3 regions of the Streptomyces violaceusniger Tu 4113 genome follow, and region 1 is predicted to be linked to each of the others. Evidence: predicted binding sites of a transcription regulator. Region 1 holds the regulator's gene; each other region holds the start of a gene.
The links. Region 1 encodes HrcA, which represses chaperone genes, less so after heat shock. Its sites were predicted from a motif close to TTNGCACTCNGNNNNNCNGAGTGCNAA; they were not measured.

Region 1 (4,278 bases):
CATACATCGCTTCCGGCGTCTTGTAGCCGGCAGCGAGGAAACCGAGGCCACCGGCCTCGGAGACAGTGGCGGCGAGCTGCGGGCAGGAGGCTCCACCCGCCATCGGCGCCTGCACGATCGGGTACCGGTAAAGATCGGTCAGCGCGGAGGACATGGCCACATCGTGCCATGCCCTCCACACGGGCTCCCCACCGGATCAGCGGCGCTGCGGGCGCCAGCGGCGCCCTTACGGGCCGTATCGCGGCCCATAAGCGCCTACCGTCCGTTGAACGCGTCCTTCAGCCGCGAGAACAGCCCCTGCTGCCCCGGCTTACCGCACCCCCGGGGGACAACCCCCGTACCCCCGGCCGGAGCGCCTACCGCCCATTGAACGCATCCTTCAGCCGCGAGAACAGCCCCTGCTGCCCCGGCTTGAATTCGCCGATCGGGCGCTCCTCGCCGCGCAGCTTGGACAGCCGCCGCAGCAGCTCCTCCTGCTCCGGGTCGAGCTTGGTCGGGGTGGTCACCTCGACATGCACGATCAGATCGCCCCGGCCGCCGCCCCGCAGATGGGTGACGCCGCGCTGGTGCAGCGGGATCGACTGGCCGGACTGGGTACCGGGCCGGATGTCGACCTCATCCAGGCCGTCCAGCGTCTCCAGCGGCACCTTGGTGCCCAGCGACGCCGCCGTCATCGGGATGGTCACGGTGCAGTGCATATCGTCACCGCGCCGCTGGAAGACCGGATGCGGGACCTCGTGGATCTCCACATACAGGTCGCCCGCCGGGCCGCCGCCCGGTCCGACCTCGCCCTCACCGGCGAGCTGGATCCTGGTGCCGTTGTCCACGCCGGCGGGGATCTTCACGGTCAGGGTGCGCCGCGAGCGGATCCGGCCGTCGCCCGCGCACTCCGGGCACGGGGTCGGCACCACGGTGCCGAAGCCCTGGCACTGGGGGCACGGCCGCGAGGTCATGACCTGGCCCAGGAAGGACCGCGTCACCTGCGAGACCTCACCACGGCCACGGCACATGTCACAGGTCTGCGCCGAGGTGCCCGGCGCCGCGCCCTCGCCGCTGCACGTCGTGCAGACGACCGCGGTGTCGACCTGGATGTCCTTGGTGGTCCCGAACGCGGCCTCGCTGAGCTCCACGTCCAGCCGGATCATCGCGTCCTGACCGCGCCGGGTCCTGGAGCGCGGACCGCGCTGCGAGGCGGACCCGAAGAACGCGTCCATGATGTCGGAGAAGTTGCCGAAGCCCCCTCCGAACCCGCCGGCGCCACCGCCGCCGGCCCCGGACATCGGGTCCCCGCCCAGGTCGTAGACCTGCTTCTTCTGTGGGTCCGACAAGACCTCGTAAGCGGCGTTGATCTCCTTGAACCGCTCCTGGGTCTTCGGATCCGGGTTCACATCCGGATGCAGCTCGCGTGCGAGCCGGCGGAATGCCTTCTTGATCTGGTCCTGCGAGGCATCACGCGGCACGCCCAGGACTGCGTAGTAGTCCGTCGCCACTTACGACTCCGCCAGGATCTGTCCGACGTAACGTGCCACTGCGCGTACCGCTCCCATCGTTCCGGGGTAGTCCATGCGGGTCGGTCCGACCACGCCGAGTTTGGCGACCGCCTCGTCGCCGGAACCGTAGCCGACCGCGACGACCGAGGTGGCGTTGAGCCCCTCGTGAGCATTCTCATGCCCGATCCGCACGGTCATACCCGAGTCCTTGGCCTCGCCCAGCAACTTGAGGAGGACGACATGCTCCTCGAGCGCCTCCAGGACGGGCCGGATCGTCAGGGGGAAATCATGCACGAAACGCGTGAGGTTCGCGGTGCCGCCGATCATCAGCCGCTCCTCGGTCTCCTCCACAAGCGTCTCGAGCAAGGTCGACAGCACGATCGAGACGGTCCCCCGGTCCTCCTGTTCGAAGGACTCCGGAAGATCCTGCACCAACTGCGGCACATCCGCGAAACGCCGACCCACGACCCGGCTGTTGAGCCGGGCGCGCAGATCGGCCAGCGAGTCCTCGGTGATCGGGGTGGGGCAGTCCACCATGCGCTGCTCCACCCGGCCGGTGTCCGTGATCAGCACCAGCATCACCCGGGCCGTGGCCAGCGGCAGCAGCTCCACATGGCGCACCGTCGAACGGGTCAGCGACGGATACTGCACCACCGCCACCTGCCGGGTCAGCTGCGCCAGCAGCCGGACCGTGCGGCCCACCACGTCATCGAGGTCGACCGCGCCGTCCAGGAAGTTCTGAATGGCCCGCCGCTCCGGGCTGGACAGCGGCTTCACGCCCGCCAGCTTGTCCACGAAGAGGCGATAGCCCTTGTCCGTGGGGATCCGCCCGGCGCTCGTATGCGGCTGAGCGATGAACCCCTCGTCCTCCAGAGCGGCCATGTCGTTACGCACCGTGGCCGGGGAGACCCCCAGCCGGTGCCGCTCGGTGAGCGCCTTGGAGCCGACCGGCTCCTCCGTCCCCACATAGTCCTGGACAATGGCACGCAGCACCTCGAGTCTGCGTTCGCTGAGCACCCCGCGCACCTCCAGTCCAGCGGTCTCATCAGGTCGTCCGCCTGGCACTCACCGGGCACGAGTGCCAGAACCCCTTCGCCAAGTGTACGGCGGGGTGCGGTGGCATGGGCAAGAGCCGCCGCTGGCAGCAACTCTCCCCCATCCCCGTTGAGCTAGCGTCGCGGTATGGAGACGTGTTGGGAAGAGGCAGGCTGGGAGCGGCTCGCACCCGGTGTGGCCCGCCGTCGGTTGCCGGAGTGGGACGAGACGGTCGGCGTGGTCGTCGGCCGGACCGACATCCTCGTCGTGGACACCGGCGCGACCCTGCGCGCCGGGGCCGAGCTGCGCGCCCTGATCACCCGGCTGACCGGCCGCCGCCCCACCCGGATCGCGCTCACCCATCCGCACTTCGACCACGTCCTGGGCTCGGCCGCCTTCGCGGGCTGCGAGGTGTACGGGGCCACGGGCATGGACGAGCTGCTGCGCCGTGAGCGGGAGACGCTGCGCGAGGACGCGATCCGCCACGGAGTGGACCGGGACGCCGCCACCGAGGCCGTGGACCATCTGGTCGGCCCGCACCACCTGGTCTCCGGGGAGCTCACCCTGGACCTGGGCGACCGGCCGGTGCTGCTGGCCAATGTGGGGCCCGGCCACACCGCCCATGACCTGGCCGTTCTGGTGCCCGGCCGGCCCGAGGTGGTCTTCTGCGGCGATCTGGTGGAGGAGTCCGGCCCGCCCCAGGCCGGGCCCGACGCGATCCCCGGCCGCTGGCCCGCCGCCCTCGACCGACTGCTCGCCCTCGGCGGCCCGGACGCGCGGTACGTCCCGGGGCACGGCTCGGTCGTGGACGCCGGGTTCGTCCGGGCCCAACGCGACGAACTGGCGGCCCGCTTCGGCGTGTCTCTCCAGGCGCCCACCCAGGCGCCCACCCAGCCGCCCAACTAGGACTTGTCCGGCCGATCATGTGACTGCCTCGTGTCTGAATCGTTGATGTGGCATGGGGCGGGGTGATCTGACGGATGCGGAGTGGGAACGACTGCGGCCGTTCCTGCCGGTCAGCAATGGACGTTGTGGCAGGTGGCGGGATCATCGACAGGTGATCGACGGGATCCTGCACCGCGTGCGCACCGGGGTGCAGTGGCGTGATCTGCCCGAACGGTTCGGACCGTGGAAGACCGTCTATGAACGCCACCGGCTATGGTCGGCCGACGGCACCTGGGAACGCCTGCTGCAGCAGGTCCAAGCCGCGGCCGACGCCGCGGGCGACATCGACTGGGACCTGGCGGTCGACTCGACCATCGTGCGCGCTCATCAGCACGCGGCCGGTGCTCGCACAGATCCGCCGCCGGCAGCCGCGTCAAAGGGGGCCGAAACAGCAGAACACCAGGACGAGCCTCCGTGGCAGAGCCTGCTCGCCCGGCTGGTGGAGGTGGTGCAGGAGGTGAGGGACTGGGCCGCTCGCGCGGCGGACTCACGAGCAAGCTCCACCTGAGCGCCGACGGCCGCTGCCGCCCGCTGTCCCTGATTGTCACCGGTGGACAGCGGGCGGACTGCACCCAGTTCCAGCCGGTGCTGGAGAAGATCCGCGTTCCACGGCCGGGGCCGGGCAGACCGCGCACAAAGCCCGACAGCCTCGCCGCTGACAAGGCCTACAGCAACGGGCCCTGCCGCGACTACCTGCGACGACGGGGCATCCGGCACATCATCCCGGAGAAGTCCGACAGTCAGGCCGCCCGCCTGCGTAAAGGCTCACGCGGCGGACGGCCACCCGGCTTCGACGAGGAACGGTACA
Region 2 (4,278 bases), 8.2 Mb from region 1:
TCACGCACACGCCGCCGGCCAGCTTCGCGAGCCGCTCCTGCAGCTTCTCGCGGTCCCAGTCGGAGTCCGTGGCCTCGATCTCGGCCTTGATCTGGTTGATGCGGCCGGCGACCTCGTCCGCCTTGCCGCCACCGTCGACGATCGTGGTGTCGTCCTTGGTGACGGTCACGCGGCGGGCGGTGCCCAGCACGTCCAGGCCGACCTGGTCCAGCTTGAGGCCGACCTCTTCGGCGATGACGGTGCCGCCCGTAAGGGCGGCGATGTCGCCGAGCATGGCCTTACGGCGGTCACCGAAGCCCGGGGCCTTCACCGCGACGGCGTTGAAGGTGCCGCGGATCTTGTTGACGACGAGGGTCGAGAGGGCCTCGCCCTCCACGTCCTCGGCGATGATCAGCAGCGGCTTGCTGGCGTTGGCCTGGATGATCTTCTCCAGGAGCGGCAGCAGGTCCTGGATCGAGGCGATCTTGCCCTGGTGGATCAGGATGTACGGGTCCTCGAGGACGGCCTCCATCCGCTCCTGGTCGGTGACCATGTACGGCGAGAGGTAGCCCTTGTCGAAGGCCATGCCCTCGGTGAAGTCGAGCTCCAGACCGAAGGTGTTGGACTCCTCGACGGTGATGACACCGTCCTTGCCGACCTTGTCCATCGCCTCGGCGATCAGCTCGCCGACCTGCTTGTCCTGCGCGGACAGCGCGGCCACGGCGGCGATGTCGGACTTCTCGTCGATGGGGCGGGCGGTGGCCAGCAGGTCGTCCGAGACGGCCTTGACCGCCGCGTCGATGCCCTTCTTGAGGGCGGCCGGGGAGGCGCCGGCGGCCACGTTCTTCAGGCCCTCGCGGACCAGGGCCTGGGCCAGCACGGTCGCGGTGGTGGTGCCGTCACCCGCGATGTCGTTGGTCTTGGTCGCCACCTCCTTGACGAGCTGGGCGCCCAGGTTCTCGTACGGGTCCTCGACCTCGACCTCGCGGGCGATCGTGACACCGTCGTTGGTGATGGTCGGAGCACCGAACTTCTTGTCGATGACGACGTTGCGACCACGGGGGCCGATCGTCACCTTGACGGTGTCCGCAAGCTTGTTGACGCCGCGCTCGAGGGCGCGACGGGCGTCCTCATCGAACTTCAGGATCTTCGCCATGAGTTGCGTATGTCCTCTCAAACGAACCGCGCCCCGACCCCGGCTTCAGACGCGGGCACCGGGGCGCGGCTCATAGGCAAAACTTCGGTGATTACTTCTCGACGATCGCGAGGACGTCGCGAGCCGAGAGGACGAGGTACTCCTCGCCGCTGTACTTCACCTCGGTGCCGCCGTACTTGCTGTAGAGCACGACGTCACCGACGGAGACGTCGAGCGGAAGGCGCTTGCCGTCCTCGAAGCGGCCCGGGCCCACGGCCAGGACGACGCCCTCCTGGGGCTTTTCCTTGGCGGTGTCCGGAATGACCAGGCCTGAGGCCGTGGTCTGCTCGGCGTCGAGCGGCTGGACCACAATGCGGTCCTCGAGCGGCTTGATGGCAACCTTGGAGCTGGTGGTCGTCACGATCCGACCTCCCCCTTCGGAGATCTCACGGGGTTAACTGTCTGAGGTGGCGACCAGGTAAATCCGTCGTCGCGGGTGCCGGACCTGCCCGTCGCTGTATCCCTGGCACTCATCGGTCCCGAGTGCCAGCCTCGACATTATGACGCGGTTAGCACTCAGTCAACTAGAGTGCCAAGCGACGTGGTGTCGGCCCCCGCTCGCCACCTCATCACCGCCTTACGGCCGCCACGCTCCGGGGCCGCGGGCACTCCGCGCGGCCCCGCCCCGCTCCAGAGCCCCAGGCCGTCTTCGCAGCCCCTCCCCGCAGGCGCCGTCACACATAGTCCTCCAGCCGCCCGATCGTGAACCCCTGGGCCTGGATCGCCCGCACCAGCCCTGTGATCCAGTCGGTCATCGACTGCCCCTCCAACTGCTCCGGCCCCCGGAAGTGCGCGAGGATGATGTCCCCCGGCAGCAGATGGTCGCCGGAGCGGTAGGCCAGCCCGTGGGTCTCCATCTCGGCGCGCCACAGCACCACCGTCCGCGCCCCGCAGAAGCCCGCCGCCCGCAGCGTCGTCTCGTCGTACTCCCCGAAAGGGGGACGGAAGAGGCGCGGGGCTTGACCGAAGTGGTCCCACAGGTTGTCCCGCTGGCCGCAGATCTCCCGCACCTGGTCGTCATAGGCCATACCGGCCAGGCTGGGATGGGTGAGGGTGTGGTTCTCCATGGGGTTGCCGAGCCGGCGTAGCCGGTCGAAGTAGTCGTAGTGGTCCCCGATCACGTTGTCGGTAAGGAACCCGGTGAACGGCAGCCCGAGCTCGCGAGCCTGCTCCACGAAGCGCGGATCCTTCTCGATCCCGTCGTCGATCGTCACGAAGACCACCCGCTGGTCGGTCGGCACCTGCCGCACGATCGGCGGCAGCCCCCACTGCTGCGGCCCCGACCGCCCGAGCGCGGGCTTGACGGCGGGCGGGGCCGGAGGCCGCTCCAGCGGCCGGTCCAGCCCCCAGCGGCGGTAGGCGTCGGAGGCGCCCATCGGGGCCGAGTGCGGCAGTGCGGAGCCCGTGCCGGACGGCCCCGCGGCCGGCGGGGAGGCGGACGCCGAGGCGTCACCGGAGCCCGACGGCCCGTCCGGGAACGCGCCGTCCCGGGCCTCGCCCTCGTACCCCTCGTACACCGGCCCGGACAACGCCGGTGGCCGCCGCTCCGGCTCCCGTCCGGACGGCGGCTGCGAGGACGACGGCGGGTCGTCCAGCCGGGAGGCGAGGGAGGCCGGCGGCATGGGAGCACCATGACGGGAGCCGGTGTGCGGCTCGGTGGCGGCGCCGAGGGATCCGCAGGCCGTGAGCACGGCTGCCGCGCCGACGAGAACCAGACAGCGAGGAAATCCAGTCTTGATCATCATCACATAAGTGATCTTCGGTCCAGAGGCGCGCATCTGCGCGCCGTACGCGGGCGAATGCGCTCGCGGGAGCGGGGAGAATGGGCCATGTGGACGTTGACGCCTTCGACTCACTGCTCGGCGACGAGGGGCAGGCGCTGCTCTCCGGGCTCCGCGACTACGACCCGGCGAAGGAGCTCGCCACCGCGACGCGGCTGCGCCGGGACCACCCCCCGGCGCTGGTCTCGGCGGCCCTGACCCAGGCCACGCTGCGGCAGCGGGCGGTGGCCAAATTCGGCCCCGAGGACGCGCACCGCATGTACTTCACGCCGAACGGCGTCGAGCAGTCCACCCGCACCTCCGTCGCGGCGTACCGCGCCGCCCGCTTCGCGGAGTTCGGCGTCCGCCGCATGGCCGATCTGTGCTGCGGCATCGGCGGCGACGCGATCGCGCTCGCCCGTACCGGGATCTCCGTACTCGCCGTCGATCGCGACCCGCTGACCTGCGCCGTCGCCCGCGCCAACGCCCAGGCGCTCGGCCTGGCCGAGCTCATCGAGATCCGCTGCGCCGATGTCACCGACATCGACACCCGGCCCTTCGACGCGGTCTTCGTCGACCCGGCCCGGCGCGGCGGCCGGGGCCGCGTCTTCGACCCCGAGGCGTACTCCCCGCCCCTCTCCTGGGCCATCGAGGCCGCCCGCACCACCCCGCGCGCCGCCCTCAAGATCGCCCCCGGCGTGCCGCACGAGGCGGTCCCCGAGGACGCGGAGGCCGAGTGGATCTCGGACCACGGCCAGGTGAAGGAGGCCGTCCTGTGGTTCGGCACCGCCCGCCCCGGGCTGCGCCGCGCCACCCTTCTGCCGAGCGCCCACTCCCTCATCGGCACCCCGCACCTCCCCGCCCCCGAGCCCGGCCCGGTCGGCCGCTGGCTCTACGAGCCGGACGGGGCCGTCATCCGCGCCCATCTCGTCGCCGATGTCGCGGCCCGCGTCGGCGGCCGGCTGATCGACCCGACGATCGCCTACATCACGACGGACGAGCTGCGCCCGACGCCGTTCGCCACCGCGTACGAGATCACGGATGTGCTGCCGTTCAACCTGAAGAGGCTCAAGGCGCTGCTGCGGGAGCGGGAGGTCGGCATCGCGACCATCAAGAAGCGCGGTTCGGCGGTCGAGCCGGAGCAGCTCCGCAAGAAGCTCCGGCTCGAGGGCGGGAACGCCTGCACCATCGTGCTGACGCGCTCGAAGGGCTCCCCCACGATGCTCCTGGGGCACCCGGCTTAGGGTCTGTCGTCAAAGGGGGCGCCCGGCCGCGAGCGGCGGCTGGTGCGGTCGATCGCAAGGCGGAGCGTCGCCCCCGTACTGGGCGTACTCGGGTGATGCG
Region 3 (4,278 bases), 1.2 Mb from region 1:
ATGTCACCGCCCGGCATGCCGCCCGGAGCGCCCGCCGGGGCGGCCTTCTCCGGCTTGTCGGCGATGACGGCCTCGGTGGTGAGGAACAGCGCGGCGATCGACGCGGCGTTCTGCAGCGCGGAGCGCGTGACCTTGGCCGGGTCGATGATGCCCTCGGCGATCAGGTCGACGTACTCACCGGTCGCGGCGTTGAGGCCGTGGCCCGGGGTCAGGTTGCGCACCTTCTCGACCACGACGCCGCCCTCGAGACCGGCGTTGACCGCGATCTGCTTCAGCGGGGCCTCCAGGGCCAGGCGCACGGCCTGGGCACCGGTGGCCTCGTCGCCCTCGAGCTCCAGCTTCTCGAAGATCGAGACGGTCTGCAGCAGGGCCACGCCACCACCGGCGACGATGCCCTCCTCGACGGCCGCCTTGGCGTTGCGCACCGCGTCCTCGATGCGGTGCTTGCGCTCCTTGAGCTCGACCTCGGTGGCGGCACCGGCCTTGATGACGGCCACGCCGCCGGCCAGCTTCGCCAGGCGCTCCTGCAGCTTCTCGCGGTCGTAGTCCGAGTCCGAGGACTCGATCTCGGCGCGGATCTGGTTGACGCGGCCCTGCACCTGGTCGGTGTCGCCGGCGCCGTCCACGATGGTGGTCTCGTCCTTGGTGACGGTGACCTTACGGGCGCGGCCGAGCAGGTCCACCCCGGCGTTCTCCAGCTTGAGGCCGACCTCCTCGGAGATGACGGTGCCACCGGTAAGGATGGCGATGTCACCGAGCATGGCCTTACGGCGGTCACCGAAGCCCGGGGCCTTGACGGCGACGGACTTGAAGGTGCCACGGATCTTGTTGACGACCAGGGTCGCCAGGGCCTCGCCCTCGACGTCCTCGGCGATGATCAGCAGCGGCTTGCCCGACTGCATGACCTTCTCGAGCAGCGGAAGGAGGTCCTTCACGCTACTGATCTTCGAGTTGACGATCAGGATGTACGGGTCGTCGAGCGACGCCTCCATACGCTCCATGTCCGTCGCGAAGTACGGGGAGATGTAGCCCTTGTCGAAGCGCATGCCCTCGGTGAGCTCGAGCTCGAGCCCGAAGGTCTGCGACTCCTCGACGGTGATGACACCTTCCTTGCCGACCTTGTCCATCGCCTCGGCGATGAGTTCGCCGATCTGGGTGTCGGCGGCGGAGATGGAGGCGGTGGAGGCGATCTGCTCCTTGGTCTCCACGTCCTTGGCCTGCTCGAGAAGCTGGGCGGAGACGGCCTCGACGGCCTTCTCGATACCCCGCTTGAGCGCCATCGGGTTGGCACCCGCGGCGACGTTGCGGAGGCCCTCCTTGACCAGCGCCTGGGCGAGGACGGTCGCGGTCGTCGTGCCGTCACCGGCGACGTCGTCCGTCTTCTTCGCGACCTCCTTGACCAGCTCGGCGCCGATCTTCTCGTACGGGTCCTCGAGCTCGATCTCCTTGGCGATGGAAACACCATCGTTGGTGATCGTGGGGGCGCCCCACTTCTTCTCGAGGACGACGTTGCGGCCCTTGGGGCCGAGGGTGACCTTGACGGCGTCGGCGAGCTGGTTCATCCCGCGCTCGAGGCCGCGCCGCGCCTCCTCGTCGAACGCGATGATCTTGGCCATGTGAAGTGGTCCTCCCAAGACGGGGTGGATTGCTCCGGACCGCGCTGGCGCCCGCGACGGACGGCCTGCCTGCCGTGCGGTTCCTTGCCCCGCATGGCCTGGCGGGCCTCACCGACCCGGTCCTTCTGTCACTCTCAACGTCAGAGTGCTAACGCCAATGATTAGCACTCGGACCTATAGAGTGCAAGCGGCCGGAGGCCATCCTTGGGGGGGTGGCGGCCGGGCGACGGGCGGGCGCAAGCGGCCGGAGGCCATCCCCTGCCGTACCCAGCCCCGTAATGATCAGCGCGGACACGCCGAAGGGTCCGTACCCTGGCCGGGACACGGACCCTTCGGACTGTACTGTTCAGCTGCGTCGCGTCGGCGCGTCAGCCTACGGCCACGCGGACCATGTCGGCCTGCGGGCCCTTCTGACCCTGCGAGATCTCGAACTCGACCCGCTGGCCTTCCTCGAGGGTGCGGTACCCGTCCATCTGGATCGCGCTGTAGTGGACGAACACATCCGCACCACCGTCGACCGCGATGAAGCCGTACCCCTTCTCCGCGTTGAACCACTTGACGGTGCCCTGAGCCATTCCTAACTCCCCTATTGCTGGCCCTTGCGCAGGACCGCACTCCGCGGACCCGGGTCAGACCTCACCCCCCGGATGTGGGGGGTGTGCGCCGGAACGCGTCGACCGCCGCTGAATGTATCCGTCCCAACGCCCTCTGCAACAGGTCAATCGGACGAGAATTCTGGGCACGGCCGAACGGTTAAAAGAGAGAATTTATGTGAAGTTCGGGCAAGCCGGGCGGGACATAGGGAACCAACCCGACAATTCGCGCTCACACTTTACGCACAACTTGACGAGTTCTCATATGTGGTTCCGGCCCGGGGGCCATCGGGGAATCCGGGCAACTGTATCGCGATTCCACACACGGAATCGCCCCGTCCGGTTGTCCCCGGACGGGGCGATTCCAAAGGTGAGAAGGGTGGACGCGGGGTCAGCAGCCGCCCGCGACCGCCGGGATGATCGAGATCCCGGCACCGTCCGGGATCGCCGTGGCCAGGCCGTCGGCGAAGCGGACGTCGTCGTCGTTGACGTAGACGTTGACGAAGCGGCGGAGCTTGCCGGTGTCGTCCAGCACGCGGGCGGCGATGCCCTGGTGGTTCTTCTCCAGGTCCGCCAGGACCTCGGCGAGGGTCGCGCCCTCGGCGGGGACCTCGGCCTGACCGGCGGTGTAGGTGCGCAGGATGGTCGGGATTCGGACGTTGACGCTCATGCGAGACCAGCCTCTCGGAACGAGTCAAGGGTGGGGCGGATGATGGCGGAGGGGCCCGTGGTGGGGGCCACCGCGTCGAGGGTCTTGAGGCCGTCGCCGGTGTTGAGCACGACGGTCGTCAGGGACGGGTCGAGCAGACCGTCCTCGATCAGCTTCTTGGTCACGCCGACGGTGACCCCGCCCGCGGTCTCCGCGAAGATCCCCTCGGTGCGGGCGAGCAGCTTGATCGCGTCGACGATCTGCTCGTCGTTCACGTCCTCCACCGCGCCGCCCGTACGGCGGGTGATGTCCAGGACGTACGGGCCGTCCGCGGGGTTGCCGATGGCCAGCGACTTGGCGATGGTCTGCGGCTTCTGCGGCCGGACGACGTCATGGCCGGCCTTGAACGCGGCGGAGACCGGGGAGCACCCCTCGGCCTGGGCGCCGAAGATCTTGTAGGGCTTGTCCTCGACCAGACCGATCGAGATCAGCTCCTTCAGCCCCTTGTCGATCTTGGTGAGCTGGGAGCCGGAGGCGATCGGGATGACGATCTGGTCCGGCAGCCGCCAGCCGAGCTGCTCGCAGATCTCGTAGGCCAGGGTCTTGGAGCCCTCGCCGTAGTACGGCCGCAGATTGACGTTGACGAAGCCCCAGCCCTCGCCCGCCGGGTCGCCGATCAGCTCGCTGCAGAAGCGGTTGACGTCGTCGTAGGTGCCCTCGATGCCGACCAGCTCACCGCCGTAGACCGCGGCCATGACGACCTTGCCCGCCTCCAGGTCGTGCGGGATGAAGACGCAGGAGCGGAAGCCCGCGCGGGCGGCCGCGGCGCCGACCGCGCCGGCGAGGTTGCCGGTGGAGGAGCAGGAGAGGGTGGTGAAGCCGAAGGTGCGGGCGGCCTGGACCGCGATGGCGACGACCCGGTCCTTGAAGGAGTGGGTGGGGTTCCCGGAGTCGTCCTTGATGTGCAGCTCACCGGTGACGCCGAGCTCACGGGCGAGGTTGTCGGCCTTGACCAACTGGGTGAAACCGGGGTGCAGGCTGGGCTGGTCCGCCACGTCCGCGGGGACGGGCAGCAGCGGGGCATAGCGCCAGATGCTGTTCGGACCGGCCTCGATGCGCCGCCGCAGCTCCTCCGGGTCGCCGGCCGGCAGCTCGTACGCGACCTCGAGCGGCCCGAAACACACCTCACACGCGAAGATCGGGCCCAGATCGAACCGCTCACCGCACTCCCGGCAGGACAATGCGATGGCGGGACCGAAGGCACCGGAGGCGTCGGAGGTGGAGGAAGTGGTTGAGCTTTCTACTGACTGCACAGCCATGGATGGCGAGGCCCTTTCTCCTCATCTTCCTCGCGACGCATTTCGCCACGAGACGGAATTGGCACCTTCCCGAGCTGGGAGCCTCGCTGCGGAATGCGAGA

Region 2: a site for HrcA is predicted at 1,684-1,710, ahead of groES (co-chaperone GroES). Genes of this name have one in related genera too.
Region 3: a site for HrcA is predicted at 1,778-1,804, ahead of groL (chaperonin GroEL). Genes of this name have one in related genera too.

Annotation. Positions count from the first base shown of each region.
Region 1 is NC_015957.1:8,902,226-8,906,503, forward strand. Features, by position in the region: gene STRVI_RS36765 (nitronate monooxygenase) at 1-154, opposite strand, end outside; gene dnaJ (molecular chaperone DnaJ) at 357-1,490, opposite strand; gene hrcA (heat-inducible transcriptional repressor HrcA) at 1,491-2,507, opposite strand; gene STRVI_RS36780 (MBL fold metallo-hydrolase) at 2,673-3,431, shown strand; one part of gene STRVI_RS49290 (IS5 family transposase) at 3,484-3,861, shown strand; one part of gene STRVI_RS49290 (IS5 family transposase) at 3,864-4,278, shown strand, end outside.
Region 2 is NC_015957.1:744,624-748,901, reverse strand. Features, by position in the region: gene groL (chaperonin GroEL) at 1-1,135, opposite strand, end outside; gene groES (co-chaperone GroES) at 1,227-1,535, opposite strand; gene STRVI_RS54005 (polysaccharide deacetylase family protein) at 1,849-2,952, opposite strand; gene STRVI_RS03455 (class I SAM-dependent methyltransferase) at 2,997-4,178, shown strand.
Region 3 is NC_015957.1:10,105,062-10,109,339, forward strand. Features, by position in the region: gene groL (chaperonin GroEL) at 1-1,616, opposite strand, end outside; gene STRVI_RS41305 (cold-shock protein) at 1,985-2,191, opposite strand; gene STRVI_RS41310 (MoaD/ThiS family protein) at 2,601-2,879, opposite strand; gene thrC (threonine synthase) at 2,876-4,177, opposite strand; SAM riboswitch class I at 4,196-4,278, opposite strand, start outside.